Regions from separate parts of the Ciceribacter sp. RN22 genome, predicted to be linked through region 4. Evidence: predicted binding sites of a transcription regulator. Region 4 holds the regulator's gene; each other region holds the start of a gene.
The links. Region 4 encodes PhoB, which activates phosphate uptake and scavenging genes when phosphate is short. Its sites were predicted from a motif close to TGTCATNNANCTGTCAT; they were not measured.
Positions count from the first base shown of each region.

Region 1: NHF53_RS21255 (DUF2794 domain-containing protein) is a predicted target of PhoB. The motif match lies at 2,011-2,027, and genes of this name have one in related genera.
Region 2: NHF53_RS04230 (PhoX family phosphatase) is a predicted target of PhoB. The motif match lies at 1,469-1,485, and genes of this name have one in related genera.
Region 3: NHF53_RS17770 (YdcH family protein) is a predicted target of PhoB. The motif match lies at 2,921-2,937, and genes of this name have one in related genera.

Region 1 covers NZ_JAMXLD010000002.1:1,333,227-1,337,683, forward strand. The annotation lists gene NHF53_RS21240 (HAD family phosphatase) at 1-243, shown strand, start outside; gene NHF53_RS21245 (hypothetical protein) at 299-742, shown strand; gene NHF53_RS21250 (thioredoxin family protein) at 1,086-1,796, shown strand; gene NHF53_RS21255 (DUF2794 domain-containing protein) at 2,051-2,446, shown strand; gene NHF53_RS21260 (GNAT family N-acetyltransferase) at 2,447-3,004, opposite strand; partial or broken gene NHF53_RS21265 (MFS transporter) at 3,154-3,473, opposite strand; gene NHF53_RS21270 (aspartate-semialdehyde dehydrogenase) at 3,961-4,457, shown strand, end outside.
Region 2 covers NZ_JAMXLD010000001.1:861,855-866,311, forward strand. The annotation lists gene NHF53_RS04230 (PhoX family phosphatase) at 1-1,412, opposite strand, end outside; gene NHF53_RS04235 (pirin family protein) at 1,656-2,582, shown strand; gene dxs (1-deoxy-D-xylulose-5-phosphate synthase) at 2,696-4,457, shown strand, end outside.
Region 3 covers NZ_JAMXLD010000002.1:576,329-580,785, forward strand. The annotation lists gene NHF53_RS17750 (tetratricopeptide repeat protein) at 1-630, opposite strand, end outside; gene NHF53_RS17755 (thiamine phosphate synthase) at 639-1,292, opposite strand; gene NHF53_RS17760 (sulfite exporter TauE/SafE family protein) at 1,399-2,163, shown strand; gene NHF53_RS17765 (metalloregulator ArsR/SmtB family transcription factor) at 2,244-2,504, shown strand; gene NHF53_RS17770 (YdcH family protein) at 2,686-2,862, opposite strand; gene NHF53_RS17775 (YdcH family protein) at 3,092-3,295, shown strand; gene purE (5-(carboxyamino)imidazole ribonucleotide mutase) at 3,313-3,810, shown strand; gene NHF53_RS17785 (5-(carboxyamino)imidazole ribonucleotide synthase) at 3,807-4,457, shown strand, end outside.
Region 4 covers NZ_JAMXLD010000001.1:176,164-180,620, reverse strand. The annotation lists gene pstB (phosphate ABC transporter ATP-binding protein PstB) at 1-549, shown strand, start outside; gene phoU (phosphate signaling complex protein PhoU) at 594-1,307, shown strand; gene phoB (phosphate regulon transcriptional regulator PhoB) at 1,333-2,016, shown strand; gene NHF53_RS00880 (GcrA family cell cycle regulator) at 2,084-2,608, opposite strand; gene NHF53_RS00875 (aspartate aminotransferase family protein) at 3,031-4,236, shown strand; gene argF (ornithine carbamoyltransferase) at 4,264-4,457, shown strand, end outside.

The DNA of each region.
Region 1 (4,457 bases), on a different contig from region 4:
CAGGTCACCGCCTCGCAGATGGGGTTTGATCCAACTGACTGCATTGTCATTGAGGATTCGGTTACGGGCGTGATAGCCGCAAGACGCGCTGGAATGGAGGTTATCGGCTTCGTTGGAGGGGGACATGCTTATGAAACCCTCCAGACGCGCCTCACAGATGCAGGCGCGGTCTACGTTTGCACTTCAATGGCCAAAATTGGCTATTTGATCACGGCGGGAAACGCATCTTGCGTCCATCCCTAGAAGACGACGTTTTGGGACAATCTGCCAGAGTTTCGCGACAAGGAAGAATCTTGAAATGGACGATTATGATTTATCGATAATATCGACGGTTGATTTGATAAACGGCGCATCCATTGCCCTCACGGCATGCCCAGGACGAAGAGGTAATTATCAAGAATCGCTGGACAGAATACGCGCATGGAATCCGACAGTGATTTTGTCTCTTATCGAGGACTCAGAATTTCCATTTAGCATGACAGAATTTCGTAATGACCTGTCAAATATGGGAATATCATGGATTCGATTTCCCATAGAAAATTATAATATTCCGACAAATAAGCATGAATGGACGCTAACTAGCGGAAAAATTCATAATATAATAAATAATAGTGGACGGGTTATTATACGTTGTTGGGGCGGTCTTGGCCGATCCGGCATGGTTGCCGCAAGATTGCTGACAGAAAGGGGTAAAACGGCTGACTGGCCTGCTGCCGGTTTTTCGGACACCGAGTTAAGCTAATCCGACCTTGTTTTCAAATTCCATCGGGCTGAGATAGCCCAGTGTCGAATGCCGACCCATCGTCGCCGTCATGCGCAGGATGATCATCATCCTCAATGCCAGGATGCGAGACTATCGAGCAACGGTGCTTGAAACTTAACACCGTTGCTTTCTTTTGGAGTATCGACGATCACAGAAGGGAGCCTCACCCCATCGTGACTTCTCGTCAGAAGGTTGAGCGGGTATTGCTGGCGTGTAACTATTTTTGGATGTCGGCGACAAGAGCGCCAAGCGCGACATCCTCAGGAGTAAGCAGGTTCGACGGATGACCTCGACTGTATTCGCCCGCTGTGCTCTGGTCTTCATGACCGTTGCCTGTACATCCGCCCAGGCCCAGGACGGTAACACGCCGCGAGGCGTCATCGAGCTCTTCACCTCGCAGGGCTGCAGTTCTTGTCCGCCGGCCGACAGGGCGTTCGAAAGGCTTGCGCAGATGAGCGATGTCGTGGCGCTCGCCTATCACGTCGACTACTGGAACTACATCGGTTGGAACGACACGCTGGCCACGCCGGAGAATACAGGTCGCCAGTATGCTTATGCCCGCAGTCTGGGTCGTAGCGGCGTCTATACTCCGCAGGCCATTCTCAACGGTCGCGACCACCTGAAAGGCACCGACGCGGATGAGGTCACCCTCAAGCTGGACCGAATGCGACGGGAAGGGTACGGACTTTCTGTGCCCGTTAGCGCGACGCGCAAAAACGACGAGCTGACAATCACGGTCGGGCATGGCCGTGGCAAGGCAGACGTCGTCATCGTCTATTTCCGCCGCAAAGAGGTCGTCGATGTTCTGAAAGGCGAGAATATCGGCAAGGAGGTTGCGTACTGGAACAGCGTCACCGACGTCCAGACCGTTGGGATGTGGGACGGAAGCGAACTCCACCTCGTGTTGCCGGCAAAAGTCATGGCGAAGGACGGGAACGATGGTTGCGCCGTCCTGCTTCAGACGTCCAGTGCGAAGGGAGAGCCGTCCGCGATTCTCGGCGCGACGATGATCATCGGCAAGGACGGAGCGTAACCCCTGAGGGGCGGTCCGGCCCAGAAGCATTGGGGGGCTGGGGGTAAGGGGTCAATGCAACAGACCGGACCTTTGGCGCGTCGCGCCAACTCAGTGACGCCAGCTTCGGTCGCAAATGGGGCACTGTTTTGACCAAAATGCGGCGACCAAAAGAAAGGTAGTGTGCTGCACTTGTTTGTGCACCGGCTTGCTTTTTCTACCGTCTGAGGCAAACTGTCATTCATCTGTCAAAATCGAAAAGCCGGGGAGTCTTGATGAGCGATCAGCCGGATTTGCCGCGCACGGACGCATCGCAGGCGAGCCATTCCGCGCCTATCGTCAGCCTACAGGATTACCGCCAAAGTCGTGATCCGCTTCCGGTCACGTTTCACCGCAAGGAACTCGATTCAATCCTCTGGATCTACGGACGCATGGTCGGCGAGGGCGAATGGCGTGACTATGCGATCGACCACCTGAAGGACAAGGCCGTCTTTTCAGTCTTCAAGCGATCCGGAGAACTGCCGCTTTACCGGATCGAAAAGGATCCGAAACTCGCCGCAAAACAGGGCGCCTATTCGGTGATCCATACCAGCGGGCGGGTGCTCAAGCGTGGTCACGAACTGACGCAAGTACTGAAAGTCTTCGACAAGAAACTAAAACTGGTGGAGTAGCTAGCCTACAAACAGGGAACCCGGATAGGCGTCCTCGTCCGGTACAGTAGCGTTGCCATCCCCCAGCGGCAATTGCATGAGAACGGTGTCGAGCCACCGTCCATGCTTGAAGCCGGTCCCGATCAGCGTACCTGTTAACTGAAAACCACAGGCGCTATGGAGGCGCACCGAGGCGGGGCTCGCACCGCCGATAACGGCGACCATCTGCCGAAAGCCGAGCGCCGTGCAGCGTCTTGCCAGTTCCTGCAGCAGTGCCTTGCCGATCCCTCTGCCCTGAGCTTCCCGTGCGAGATAAATCGAGTCCTCGACGAGCCATCGATAGGCCGGCCGGGTGCGGAAAGCAGATGCATAGGCATAGCCGAGGAATGCCCCGTCCTCATCGACGGCGGCGATATGAGGATAACCCCTGCCGATTATCTCTGCGAAGCGCGAGGCCATTTCCTCTCGCGTCGGCGGAACCAGCTCGTAACTGGCCGTGCCCGTCACCACGGCGTCCGCATAGATTGTTGCCATCGACGAAACATCCGTCGACCTGGTGTCGCGTAGAATGTAGGACATCACTGAGATACCGGAAAAGATGCAGTACCGGCATCTTCCACAAACATGGCCTCACGACAAGATCGACGTCCTAATCGGCCAAGGAAAAGCCCGGCACTATCCGTGCCGGACCCCGTTTTGCGAGTTGAGTCCGCTCAATACACTCACACTCACGCGTGGATGTCGGTACCCTTCGTTTCCCGAAGGAAGATCATGCCGATGACGATCGGGCACCAAAGGCCGTAGTAGATATCCCCTTGGCTGCGCTCATATCGAAAGCCGTTGCCGGCAGCAGGCCGCCGAACCAACCGTTGCCGATATGGTAGGGCAGGGACATGCCGGTGTAACGGATGCGGGTCGGGAACGTCTCGACCAGCATCGCCGCGATCGGACCATAGACCATCGTTACATAGATCACCAGGATCGTGAGAACGACGATCATGCCTGTCCAGTTCACGGCCTGGAGATCAGCAATCATCTTGAAGGCACCAGCATTCGATCTCTCACCTTGTGGCCGGAGACGGGTACCCAATGATTCGGAAGCAGAGGCGCTTGGGCGGATAGCCGGTGAAGCCGTTGATGCTGCCGTTCGCCGCATCAACGGCGACGGACGACCATGAGTATTGGAGCTGCGAGATCAGGCGTTCGGCTCTTGGTAAGTGGGCGAGGGCACGCGTCGTACGCTTATGCTTCCACTTGACTCCGTCGAAAAGCGCCTTAATAGCTCAGCCCGAAAAGGGATTCGTTCATGCACCGTTTCGGTCTGCCAATTGTCGCGGCATCCGACCTGGCCTATGCAGCCGGGCAGAGTGCGTTTGCCTCCCGTTCATCCACAATCAAGGCTAAAACGACGACGAAAACCGTCTGACGTCTCTGGCCTCCGCTCTCTCCCCGGCAAGGCCGGGGATACGGAAACAAGGCACTTGCCGAAGGTTTCCCCTCACCAGCCGTGGAGAGAAAGAAAGAGAGCAGGAAACATGGGTTTCAAGATTGCAGTTGTAGGCGCCACCGGCAATGTCGGGCGGGAAATGCTTGGCATTCTCGCGGAGCGCGGCTTCCCGGCAGATGAAGTTGTCGCACTCGCGTCGGCACGGTCGCAGGGCACCGAAGTATCCTTTGGCGACAGGACGCTGAAGGTACAGAACCTTGAGAACTACGATTTCTCCGACACGGATATCTGCCTCATGTCAGCGGGCGGTACCATCTCGCAGAAGTGGTCCCCCAAGATCGGAGCTCAGGGTTGCGTCGTAATCGACAACTCGTCCGCCTGGCGCTATGACGCCGACGTGCCCCTGATCGTGCCGGAAGTAAATCCGGACGCCATCGTCGATTTCAAGAAGCGCAATATCATTGCCAACCCGAACTGCTCGACCGCCCAGCTCGTCGTTGCCTTGAAGCCGCTTCATGACGCGGCAAAGATCAAGCGGGTCGTGGTATCCACCTATCAGTCAGTCTCGGGTGCCGGCAAGGAAGG
Region 2 (4,457 bases), 690 kb from region 4:
GGGTTCGGGCCGCCGACCGGCATTTCGTCGCCGCCGGCATTCTTCTTGATGCCGCGCTTGCTGTTGTTGGTCAGCGCGCAATAGGCCTCGATGGCCACCGGGTTGATGGCGACCCATTCCGGGCGGTCCATGGTGGTGGCGCCCACCTTGGATGCGGCCTGACGGGTGAAGACGCAGATCTCGTCCATTTTCATGCCGGTCGATTCCGGCGTCAGCGCGACCCATTCGCCGGTGCCGTCGTCGGAAAACTTCGCGACGAAGAGCGTGCCCTCGTCGAGCAGCTTCGAGGTGTCGCCGCCCGGAACATAGATGCCGTTCGAGACGTATTTGTAGAGGAATTCGCCGCGCTCGTCGTCGCCCATGTAGACGACCACGCGCCCGTCACGGGCGATCACCACGGCGGCGTTCTCGTGCTTGATGCGGCCGAGCGCTGTGCGCTTGACCGGGGTCGATGTGGCGCTCGACGGATCGATCTCGACCACGTAGCCGGCGCGGCGCGGCTCGTTCGGGTTCTTCGAGACGTCGAAGCGTGCGTCGAACTTCTCGTAGGCATAGCGGGTCTCGGCCGTGATGCCGTAGCGGGCATAGTCCTCCGGCAGGACGAAGTTCGCATCCGTCGAGCCGAAGTAGCCGTTGAAGTTCTCCTCGCAGGTGAGGTAGGTGCCCCACGGCGTCCGGCCGGCGCCGCAATTGTTGAAGGTGCCGAGACTGTCGGTGCCGTTCGGATCGGCCGCGGTCTTGACGAGGTCGGAGCCGGCGGCCGGACCCGAAAGCGTCATCGGCGTGTTGTGATGGATGCGGCGATTGAACGGGCTGTCGAGCACGATCTGCCAGCCGTTCTCGCCCTCGGCGACTTCCATGACCGTCACGCCCTGCATGTTCTGCAGGATCTTCACGTCGTCGGCCGATTGCGGAACGCCCTTTTCGGTGTGCGGCAGGTTGATGTCCGGGTTCACGTATTCGTGGTTGATGGCGATCACCTGATGGCCGCCGATCACGAAGAGCTCCATGCCGTCGGTATTCTCGCCGAAGACCTTGTCGGAGTTTTCGAGGCTGACGCCCTTCGCCGGATCGACGTCCGGAACGTTCGAGAACAGCGGCTGGCCCCACTTGGCGAGCGGCTGCCAGCTATAGCCTTCCGGAACGTGCACGGTATTGTCGGTCGCGATCGGAAGCGGCTTGAACTGGAAGCGCGATGCCGCCTCCTGGGCTTCCGCCGAGGTCGAGCTCATCAGGTTTCCGAGCGTGCCCATGGCGGCCGCGGCCGAACCGAAGGCGAGAACGCCGCCGAGGAAACCGCGGCGCGAGATCGCCCGCTCGACGAGGCGGTCGAAGTCGATTTCGGCCGGCGGCGGGTTCTGCAGTTCGTCCCATTCGTCCCAAGACAGCTTGCTGGTGTCGACATCAGTCATGGCTTGCTCCTGTGTTGGCGCTGTTCACGTGTCCGAACTGCGGTTACCGGGCTGCCGTTACAGTTCTGTGACGGGTCAGGGCTGCGGCTGTCGAAATCGCCGGAGAGGCGGCGAGCCATCCCTTCGGCAGTCTCTAGGTTGAACGGTGTGTCACCCGCCGATGCCGCGGGTGAACCGGATTTTTCCTGTCATCGTGCAGTCTTCGCGCGTAGGTTGGCAAAAGCCAATCGATCGGAGACTTACATGTCGTTCTTTCCCGGAATCGATCCAGCCGCCGGCGATGCGCCGGCCTGCGACGCCATCGAACACCTCATCATTCCCCGCACCAGCGACATCGGCGGGCTGGCCGTGCGCCGCGCCTTGCCGACGGCGAAGCGCCGCCTGGTCGGTCCCTTCATCTTCTTCGACCGCATGGGCCCCGCCGTGCTGAAGGCCGGCGAGGCGCTCGACGTCCGCCCCCATCCGCATATCGGCCTCTCCACTGTCACCTATCTCTTCGATGGCGAGATCAAGCACCGCGACAGCCTCGGGACGACGCTCGTCATCCGTCCCGGCGACGTCAACCTGATGACCGCGGGCCGCGGCATCGTCCACTCCGAACGCACGCCGGAGAACCTCCGCGGCAGACCGCTCTCCATTTCCGGCTTGCAGACCTGGATCGCCCTTCCCGACGAGAAGGAGGAGATCGATCCCGCCTTCGCCCATACCGGGCGTGACGCCATGCCGGTCTTCGATGACCGCGGCGCCAGCGGGCGGGTGGTGATCGGCAGCGTTTCCGGCATGACCTCGCCGGTCGGGGTCTTCTCCGACACGCTTTATGTCGACCTGGCGCTCGTGCCCGGCGCCGGCTTCCCCTTCGACGCTGGCCACGAGGAGCGCGCCGCCTACGTGCTTTCCGGCGAGGTCGAGATCGCCGGGGATCGCTTCGGCGCCGACCAGTTGCTGGTTTTCCGCCCCGGCGACGCGATTACGCTGAAGGGTGGTGTCGAAGGCTGCCATGTCATGCTTTTCGGTGGCGCGGCGCTTGCCTCCCCGCGCCACGTCTGGTGGAACTTCGTTTCCTCGTCGAAGGAACGCATCGAGAAGGCCAAGGAGGAATGGCGCACCGGCAGATTCGACATCGTTCCCGGTGACGAAGACGAGTTTGTCCCTTTGCCCGAAGGCCGTTAACTTCTATATAAGAAAGGCATGGGCTGTTCTGCGGCATTGCCGGGCCGGACATTTCGGCTTCGGGCGCAGAACCCTTGAGAACCGACGACATAAGAAGAATGAGGCCTGAGCCCGTGACATTGCTGCCCGAGACCCCCTTGCTCGACAAGGTGAAGCTGCCTGCGGATCTGCGTGAACTGGATGACCGCGACCTGCCGCAGCTCGCCCGCGAAGTCCGGGACGAGATGATCGATGCGGTGTCGCGGACCGGTGGGCATCTGGGTGCCGGCCTCGGCGTCGTCGAACTGACGATTGCGATCCACAAGGTCTTCAACACGCCGCACGACCGGCTGATCTTCGACGTCGGGCATCAGTGCTATCCCCACAAGATCCTCACCGGCCGTCGCGACCGCATCCGCACGCTGCGGCAGGAGGGCGGCCTTTCCGGCTTCACCCGCCGTGCCGAGAGCGAATACGACCCCTTCGGTGCCGCGCATTCCTCGACCTCGATCTCCGCCGGCCTCGGCATGGCGGTCGCCGCCGATCTCAGCCATACGGAGCGCAACGTCATCGCGGTGATCGGCGACGGTGCGATGTCCGCCGGCATGGCCTACGAGGCGCTCAACAATGCCGGTGCTCTCGACGCCCGGCTGATCGTCATCCTGAACGACAACGACATGTCGATCGCGCCGCCGACCGGCGCCATGAGCGCCTATCTGGCGCGGCTCGCCTCCGGCCGCACCTATATGGGTTTCCGCGATTTCGGAAAGAAACTGACCGCCTATCTCGGCAAGAGCATCGACCGGGCGATCACCCGCGCAGTCGAGCACGCCCGCGGCTACGTGACCGGCGGCACCATGTTCGAGGAGATGGGCTTCTACCACATCGGCCCGATAGACGGGCACTCCTTCGACCACCTGTTGCCGGTGCTGCGCAACGTCCGCGACAATGGCAAGGGTCCGGTACTGATCCATGTCGTGACCCAGAAGGGCAAGGGCTATGCCCCGGCGGAAGCGGCCGCCGACAAGTATCACGGCGTCAACAAGTTCGACGTCATCACCGGCACGCAAGCGAAGGCCAAGCCGAACGCGCCGAGCTACACGGCGGTGTTCGGCGAGGCGCTGGTGCAGGAAGCAGCCCTCGACGAGAAGATCGTCGGCATTACCGCGGCGATGCCCTCCGGTACCGGCATCGACAAGCTGCAGGAAGCCTTCCCGCATCGCACCTTCGACGTCGGCATCGCCGAGCAGCATGCGGTCACCTTTGCGGCGGGCCTTGCTGCGGAAGGCTACAAGCCTTTCTGCGCGATCTATTCCACCTTCCTGCAGCGCGCCTACGACCAGGTCGTTCATGACGTCGCGATCCAGGGGCTGCCGGTGCGCTTCCCGATCGACCGCGCCGGCCTCGTCGGCGCCGACGGGCCGACCCATGCCGGCTCCTTCGATACCGGCTTCCTCGCCTCGCTTCCCGGTTTCGTGGTGATGGCTGCGGCCGACGAGGCGGAGCTCAAACACATGGTGCGCACGGCTGCCGCCTATGACGAAGGCCCAATCTCCTTCCGCTATCCGCGCGGCGAGGGTGTCGGCGTGCAATTGCCCGAACGCGGTTCCATTCTGGAGATCGGCAAGGGCCGGATCGTCAATGAAGGCACCAAGATCGCCCTTCTCTCATTCGGCACGCGGCTTGCGGAATGTCTGCTGGCGGCAGAGGACCTCGACGCCGCGGGTCTCCCGACGACAGTCGCGGATGCCCGCTTTGCCAAGCCCCTCGACCACGACCTCATCCGTCGGCTCGCCCGCGAGCATGCGGTGCTGGTGACCGTCGAGGAAGGCGCCGTCGGCGGCTTCGGCAGCCAGGTCATGCACTTCCTTTCGGGCGAGGGCCTGCTCGACCACG
Region 3 (4,457 bases), on a different contig from region 4:
TCCGGGATTGTCGGAGACGAGCGTCTGCGCCCAGTTGAACTGCGCGGAGGCGTTGCCGGCCTCGGCGGCCTTGCGCATGTATTCGTCGGCCTTGGCCTTGTCGCGCGGGACATCGCGGCCCTCCATGAGGAGCAGCGCATACTTGAACATCGCCGCAGGATCACCGCCTGCCGCCGCCTGCCCGTACCAGAAGGCGGCGGCCTTTTCGTCGCGCTTCACCCCGAAACCGCGCGAGGTCATCTCTGCGATCAGGGTCTGCGCCGCCGGATCGCCGAGCTGCGCCCGCGGCAGTGCCTTGTCGATCGCAGTGAGATAGAGCCCGCGCTGGAAGGCGCCGTAGGCGTCGTCGACCGGTCCCTTGTATTCCGGCTCGGGCGGCAGGTCGGGAAGCGGCACTCCCATGCGCTCGAAAAGGGTAAGCCCCTTGGAGGAGGAGCCCGCCCCGTCCTTGCCCGCACCGTTGCCGGAGGTCGGGCGGTCGCCGCGCTCCAGCGTGCCTGCGTCCGCGGGCAGCGGGCGGGTGAGCGCCTCATCCTTGCCCTGCGCCCGCACGGGCGCGGCATGGCCGCTCCAGAGCGCAATGGAGACGGACGAAAACAGGATGCCGAGAGAATATCGAATGAACCGCATGACGAGGTTCAATCTTCAAACCGTGGCGCTTTTTCGTCAAGGACCGCATTGACCGACGCGACCACGCTCGCAGCCTGGGCGGGGTCGGCAAACACCGCCCTGCCGAGAGCGACGAATTCCACGCCGGTTTCAGCGACGGCGAGCGCCGATGCGGGATCGTTGCCTCCCATCACCAGCGCGGGGATTTCCACCATGGCCGCCCACCATTCGCCGAGGGCCAGGTTCTTCGAATGCGCCTCCGGCTTGATGTCACCGTCGAGCCGACCGAAGAAGATGTAATCCGGCTGCACCTCGCCGATCTCGAGCGCGTGATGGCGATCCATCGCATTGCCGCCACCAACGATCAGCTTCGGCGCATGCTTCTCCACCGCCTCGGCGAGCGCTGCCGCATTGCCGGTGATGTGCAGGCCGTCGGCCTTGACGCGACCGGCGACCCGGCTGTTGTCGACGACGAGCGCTGCAGCGCCCGCCGCCTGGATGACGGGCACCAGCTTCTCGGCATGCTTCTGGAATGCCGTATCGTCGAGATCGTATTGCGGAATGATGACGGAGGCGACATCCCCGCCCCTCAGCGCGTCACCGACGATGCGGGCCTTTTCCTCCGCATCGGCGATGTCGGGCACGATCAGCACAAGGCGGCAGCGGTCTTCAGGTCCGGTCATCGGTCAATCCATTTTCGGCGAAATCGATAGGGGGTGTCAGATTCCACCCTCGTTTTGTTCAAGTGAATCCGATAGACCGGTCTGGTCCAAGGATCAATGGAAACAAATGCTGCCCGACATACAGTTCTTCGCCGCCGCGATACCGGCCGTCGCCCTCGTCGGTCTTTCCAAGGGAGGCCTCGGCGGTGCGCTCGCCCTGATCGGCGTCCCGATGATGGCGCTCGTGGTGCCGCCGCTCCAGGCAGCGGCGATCTTCCTGCCGATCCTGCTCGTCATGGACGCGGTCGCGCTCTGGGCCTGGCGCAAACACAACAACCGGCCGACGCTCTTCGCCATGCTGCCGGGCGCGATCCTCGGCATCGCCATCGCCTGGGCGACCTCGGCCTATGTCTCGGCGAACGCCATGCGCCTCATTCTCGGCGGCATCGCCCTTCTCTTCGCCGTTCGCTATTTCGTCGAAACCTTCGGTCCGCGACGGCACGAGGAGCGGCCGGCCGCGCCCGAACGCCCCGTCGCCGGCACCATCTGGGGCAGCCTTTCCGGCTACGCGAGCTTCGTCGCCCATGCCGGCGGCCCGCCCTTCCAGATCTACGTACTGCCCCTGAAACTCGACCCGCTGACCTATACCGGCACCAGCACGCGCTTCTTCGCGATCGTCAACGCCATCAAGGTCATCCCCTATTTTGCGCTCGGCAACCTCGACAGCACCAACCTCACCCTGTCGGCCACACTGCTGCCGGTCGCCCTCGTCTCGACGTTGATCGGCGCCCGCATCGTCCGTTACCTGAAGCCCGCGGTGTTCTACCCGCTGATGTATGGGATGGTGCTGGTCGCGGCAGGCAAACTCGTCTGGGACGGACTGCAGTTCTAGGCCACCGAGAGCGAGCGCAAGGTTTGCTGCACTGCACATCTTGTCTTGCCCGACGGCCCCACTTGCCGTAGGTTGACGCCATGTCGAACTCGGATCCCTTTGCAGCGATTGCCGACCCGAACCGGCGCCATCTCCTGGAGGAGCTTCGCCGAGCCCCCAGGACCGTCAACGATCTTGCCAAGGGCCTGCCGATCAGCCGGCCTGCCGTCTCCCAGCACCTGAAGGCCCTGCTGGACTGTGACCTCGTGACCGTCACCGCATCCGGCACCAAGCGTATCTACTCGGTGAACATTCCGGGCTTCAACCGGATGAACCTCTGGCTCGACCAGTTCTGGAACTGAGACCCGGTCCCCGTCCTTCGCAGACGCTTGCCCTCGCCTCGCGTGTGTCGCCTCCCGGCAATACCTCTGACAACGAAAAGCCCCGAAAACCGCTCTGGTTTCCGGGGCATATAAGGATGATCGGAGAATTGTCTCTCAGCCGGGGCGGGTCCGACGGCCCACCCGGCGGGAACGAGAAATGTCAGTGTCGGGTGGACGACCTCAGACGTTCGATCTCGTCCTTGATGCGCAGCTTGTGCCGCTTGATCTCTGCGATTTCCTTGTCATCGACGGAGGGAGATGTAAGAGCAGTGTGAAGCCTCTCCTCAAGGGCTCCGTGCTTCTTTTCGAGCGATTCAAGATGAGCCTGAATGGTCATTTGATGCGTCCTTCCTTTCGCCTGCCTCCAGCCGTCCACCGCTGGGGCCTCAGGCATTACGACAGCAGTGTGACACGAAGAATGTGTTTTGTCGAAGGCCAAAGCAGCGACTCGTCGCCGCAATTTCCGGATCAAGGATAACTTCCCGTTACCTGCATTTGGTGATAGGAGCTTGCGCGAATCTTCGGCGCAATCGACAAAGATACGAAGACGACATGGGGACACGAACATGCCCGATCAGGAACAGGCGGACATCAGGCTTCAGCTGGCAAGACTCCGCCAGGAGCATGAGGACTACGACGTTGCGATCAACGCGATGACGGCGACCGGATGCGACGTCCTGCGCATCCAGCGCATGAAGAAGAAGAAGCTTGTGATCAAGGACCGGATGAGCAAGCTCGAAGACCAGATCATTCCCGATATCATCGCCTGAGAGAAAGGGCCACGACGATGACCGAGGAGCGCCCTCCCGTCGCCATCATCATGGGAAGCCAATCCGACTGGGAAACCATGAAGAATGCCGCCGATACGCTGGACGCGCTCGGCGTCAGCTACGAGGCCCGCATCATCTCCGCTCACCGAACGCCGGATCGGCTGGTCGCCTTCGCCAAGGGTGCGCGTGACGAAGGGTTCAAGGTCATCATCGCCGGTGCCGGCGGCGCGGCACACCTGCCCGGCATGGCCGCGGCGATGACGCCGTTGCCCGTCTTCGGGGTTCCGGTCCAGTCGCGAGCCCTTTCCGGACAGGACAGCCTGCTGTCGATCGTCCAGATGCCCGCGGGCATCCCCGTCGGCACGCTCGCGATCGGCAGGGCCGGCGCGGTGAACGCCGCGCTGCTCGCCGCCGCCGTACTGGCGCTCTTTGACGAAGATCTCGCCGACCGGCTCGACGAATGGCGCGAACGCCAGACCGCCGCCGTCGCCGAATACCCCATGGACGAAGCATGAGCGCCCGCACCATCGGCATCATCGGCGGCGGCCAGCTCGGCCGGATGCTGGCCATTGCCGCCTCCCGCCTGAATTTCCGCACGATCATCCTCGAACCGCAGGCGGACTGTCCGGCCGCGCAACTTGCAAACCGCCAGATCACGGCCGCCTATGCCGATCCGGTGGCGCTCGCCGAGCTTGCGGCCGATTGCGACATCGTCACCTACGAATTCGAGAACGTTCCGGTCGAGGCCGCCGAGATGCTGGCCCGCAACGTTCCGGTCTATCCGCCGCCGAAGGCGCTCGAAGTGGCGCAGGACCGGCTGACGGAGAAGCGGTTCCTGAACGGCTGCGGTATCCCGACCGCGCGGTTCCATGCCGTCGACGATCAGGCGCAGCTCGAGGCGGCGCTTGCCGATTTCGGCGGATGCGGCGTCCTGAAGACCCGCCGCCTCGGCTATGACGGCAAGGGCCAGCGCGTCTTCCGTTCGGCGGACGAAAGCCCCGCCGGCGCCTTCGAAGCCTTGGGCGGCGTGCCGCTGATCCTCGAAAGCTTCGTTCCCTTCGAGCGCGAAATCTCGATCATCGCCGCCCGCGGGACTGACGGTGCGGTCGCCTGCTACGATCCGGCGGAGAACGTCCATCGTGACGGCATTCTCGACACCTCG
Region 4 (4,457 bases):
GAGAACATCTACGATCCCAAGGTGGACCCGGTTCAGCTGCGCGCCAAGGTCGGCATGGTGTTCCAGAAGCCGAACCCGTTCCCGAAGTCCATCTACGAAAACGTCGCCTACGGACCGCGCATCCACGGGCTTGCTCGCAAGAAATCGGATCTGGACGACATCGTCTCGTCGGCGCTGCAGAAAGCCGGCCTCTGGAACGAGGTGAAGGATCGCCTCGACGCTCCTGGCACAGGTCTGTCGGGTGGCCAGCAGCAGCGTCTGTGCATCGCCCGCGCCGTCGCCGTCAGTCCCGAGGTCATCCTGATGGACGAGCCCTGCTCGGCACTCGATCCGATCGCGACGGCAAAGGTGGAGGAACTCATTCACGAACTTCGCGCGAACTACACCATCGTGATCGTCACGCATTCGATGCAGCAGGCGGCGCGCGTGTCGCAGCGCACGGCCATGTTCCATCTCGGCGAACTCGTCGAGGAAAACGACACCGACAAGATGTTCACCAATCCCGACGATCAGCGCACGCAGGACTATATCATGGGCCGCTTCGGCTGACGCCCCGTCCAACCGCGCAGACGCACTCATTCGAGGATCACGACATGTCATCGACCCATATCTACTCCGCCTTCGACGAGGAACTGAAATACCTGATGCGCCGCATCTCCGAGATGGGCGGACTCGCCGAGCAGATGGTGGGCGACAGCGTCCGCGCTCTGGTCCACGGGGACGCTGCTCTGGCGCACAAGGTGATTTCCGACGACGTCATTATGGACGCAGCCGAGCGCGAAATCGGTGACAAGGCCGTCATCACGATCGCCCGTCGCCAACCCGTCGCCAGCGACCTTCGCGAGATCATCGGCGCGCTGAAGATCGCCAGCGACCTGGAGCGGGTCGGCGATCTCGGCAAGAACAACGCCAAGCGGGCGATGGCGGTGCAGAGCGCGGGCATCCCGCGCAAGCTCGCTCGCGGCATCGAGCACCTCTCCGAACTTGCCCTCGTGCAGCTGAAGGAAGTCCTGGACGTCTACTCGACGCGTTCGGCGGAGAAGGCGAAGTCCGTCCGCGATCGCGACGACGAGATCGATGCTGTCTATACCTCCCTGTTCCGGGAGTTGCTGACCTACATGATGGAAGATCCCCGCAACATCACGAGCTGCACGCATCTTCTCTTCTGCGCCAAGAACCTCGAGCGGATCGGCGACCACGCCACCAACATCGCCGAGACCATCTACTACATGACCACGGGGGCCCAGCCCGAAGGCGAGCGTCCGAAGGAAGACCTGACGACGGACGTCGGCGCGGTCACCGAATGATGCCGCTGCAGAGGATAAGTGAGCGATGCAGCCAAGGATAGTGGTAGTCGAAGACGAGGAGGCGCTGAGCGTACTCCTTCGTTACAATCTTGAGGCCGAAGGTTACGAGGTGGAGACGATTCTGCGCGGCGACGAAGCAGAGCTGCGCCTCCAGGAAAGGGTTCCAGACCTCCTGCTTCTGGACTGGATGCTGCCGGGCGTCTCGGGGATCGAACTCTGCCGCAGGCTGCGTATGCGACCGGAGACCGAACGCCTGCCTGTCATCATGCTGACGGCGCGCGGCGAGGAGAGCGAACGCGTGCGCGGCCTGGCCACGGGCGCCGACGATTACGTCGTCAAGCCGTTTTCGACGCCGGAGCTGATGGCGCGCGTCAAGGCGATGCTGCGGCGTGCCCGTCCCGAAATGCTCTCGAGCGTTCTTCGCTGCGGCGACATTGAACTCGACAGGGAAACCCACCGGGTTCATCGCAAGAGCCGCGAGGTCCGCCTCGGGCCGACGGAATTCCGACTGCTGGAGTTCCTGATGACTTCGCCGGGCCGTGTCTTCTCCCGTTCGCAGCTGCTGGATGGCGTCTGGGGGCACGACATCTACGTCGACGAACGTACTGTCGACGTCCACGTCGGACGTCTGCGCAAGGCGCTCAACTTCTCGAACATGCAGGATGTCATCCGCACCGTGCGCGGCGCCGGATACTCGATGGAAGCCTGATTTCCAATTACATCACGCACAAAAAAACGGGCCGCGCGGCCCGTTTTCGTTTTCTCCGGCCAGAAGCTTACCGGTCCGCCTTGCGGCGCTCGGAGACCGGCTGATAGGCGAGCTTGGCGTGATACTTGCAGTACGGCGAGGAATCGAGTGACTCGCAGCCGCAGAAGTGGAACTCGTCGCTCATCGGATCGCCGATCGGCCACTTGCAGGTGCGTTCGGTGAGTTCGGTGAGCCCAAGCCGGCGGGAAATCGGTATCACGACGTTCGAGGCCGGAACGGCGCGGATTTCCTCCAGGGCATCGATCTGGCCCTCTTCCTTCAGCATCGCTCCGCCTACCGGACGGGCGTTTGCGCGGGCGGGGACGCGCGCAGCAAAGTTTGAGGGACGAGGGGCCGGTGCCGGACGTTTCGGCGTACGAGCCGGTGCCGTGCCGCCGCCGGACTTCGCGCGTCCCGGCAGGTTGAGGCGATGCACCTTGCCGATCACCGCATTTCTGCTGACGCCGCCGAGTTGTGCGGCGATCTGGCTTGCGCTCAGGCCCTCGGCCCAGAGCCTCTTGAGTTTTTCGACGCGCTCATCTGTCCAGTTCATGCCATTATCTCCGCCATCGCGATATTAACGGCAGAATCCGTCTCCGTTGCTTCGGACGAATCCAAAACAAGACTTCCTCGATACTTTCGGTGACTACTTCTGCCGCATGCAATCTTTTAATGTAAATTTAACCTAGTGTGGCGCTGACTCCGTGACAAGAGTCGGACGAATCAAGCGGAATCGATTTTCAAGTTTTCCCCAACTTGCTGGCTTTCGCCGGCCGCGAGAATCAAAGCTGTGAAAGGCGCTCGCGCATCACAAAAATCCTTTGCGTGTCGCAGTTTTGTTGACAGCACAGCGGGAAATGCCGATAGTGCCAACCGCCGCCGAAAGGCGGCATTTTTGATTTTTCCGGGGACTTTTCTGCGGGACGCCGGAAGGTCCGTGTTCACATCGATCGGTTGCGAAGGAGCTGTTCCACCATGGCTGAAGCCACGCCGCTTTACGAAACCTACCTGCGCGCGCCTCTGCGTTTCGAGCGCGGCGAAGGGGTTTGGCTTATCGCGGAAAATGGTGAGCGATATCTCGATTTCGCGGCCGGCGTCGCAGTGAACGCGCTCGGGCATGCCCACCCGCATCTCGTCGATGCGCTGACGTCACAGGCCGAAAAGGTCTGGCACCTGTCGAACCTCTACGAGGTTCCAGGCCAGGAAACGCTCGGCAAGCGGCTGACGGAGGCGACCTTCGCCGACAAGGTGTTCTTCACCAACTCGGGCGCCGAGGCGCTGGAATGCGCGATCAAGACCGCGCGCCGCTATCACTTCTCGAAGGGGCACCCGGAAAAGTTCCACATCATCACCTTCGAAGGTGCCTTCCACGGCCGCACGCTTGCGACGATCGCCGCAGGGGGGCAGGCGAAGTACCTCGAAGGTTTTGGACCCAAGGCACCGGGCTTCGACCAGGTACCCTTCGGCGACATCGAGGCGGTAAAGGAGGCGATTACCGAGAACACGGCCGCGATCCTTATCGAGCCGGTGCAGGGTGAAGGCGGCATCCGTACTGCGTCCAACGAGTTCCTGCGGGCACTTCGCCAGCTCTGCGACGACAAGGGGCTTCTCCTGATCCTTGATGAAGTTCAGTCGGGTGTCGGTCGCACGGGTAAGCTCTTTGCCTATGAGTGGGCGGGCATCACGCCCGACATCATGGCCGTTGCCAAGGGCATCGGCGGCGGCTTTCCGCTGGGCGCCTGCCTTGCCACGGCGGAAGCTGCTTCCGGAATGAAGGCCGGCACGCACGGTTCCACCTACGGCGGCAATCCGCTGGCGATGGCCGTCGGCAATGCCGTACTCGACGTCATTCTCGCCGATGGTTTTCTGGAGCATGTGCGCGACGTGGCGCTGGTCTTCCGGCAGGGACTGGCGGCACTCCATGACCGCTTCCCCGATGTCGTCGAGGAGATCCGCGGCGAAGGCCTGATGCTCGGCATCAAGGCGAAGGTACCGAACGCGGAGTTGCTGCAGGCGATGCGCGCCGAGCACATTCTCGGTGTCCCGGCCGGTGAGAACGTCATTCGTCTTCTGCCGCCGCTCATTACGACCGCCGAAGAAGCGCGCGAGGGCCTCTCGCGGATCGAACGCGCGGCCGAGCGGGTCCATGGCGCCCACGAAAAGCAGGCGGCGCAAGCCTAAGCAGCAGAAATTCAGACAGGTTTCCCAATGGCATCTCCGAAGCATTTCCTCGACCTCTCGGCCGTTTCGTCCGCCGACTTGCGTACCATCATGGATGACGCCCGCGCTCGAAAGCAGGCGACAAAGGCTGGGACGGCGGACAAGCCGCTTGCCGGCAAGATGCTTGCGATGATCTTCGAGAAACCGTCGACGCGCACGCGCGTGTCCTTCGACGTCGGGAT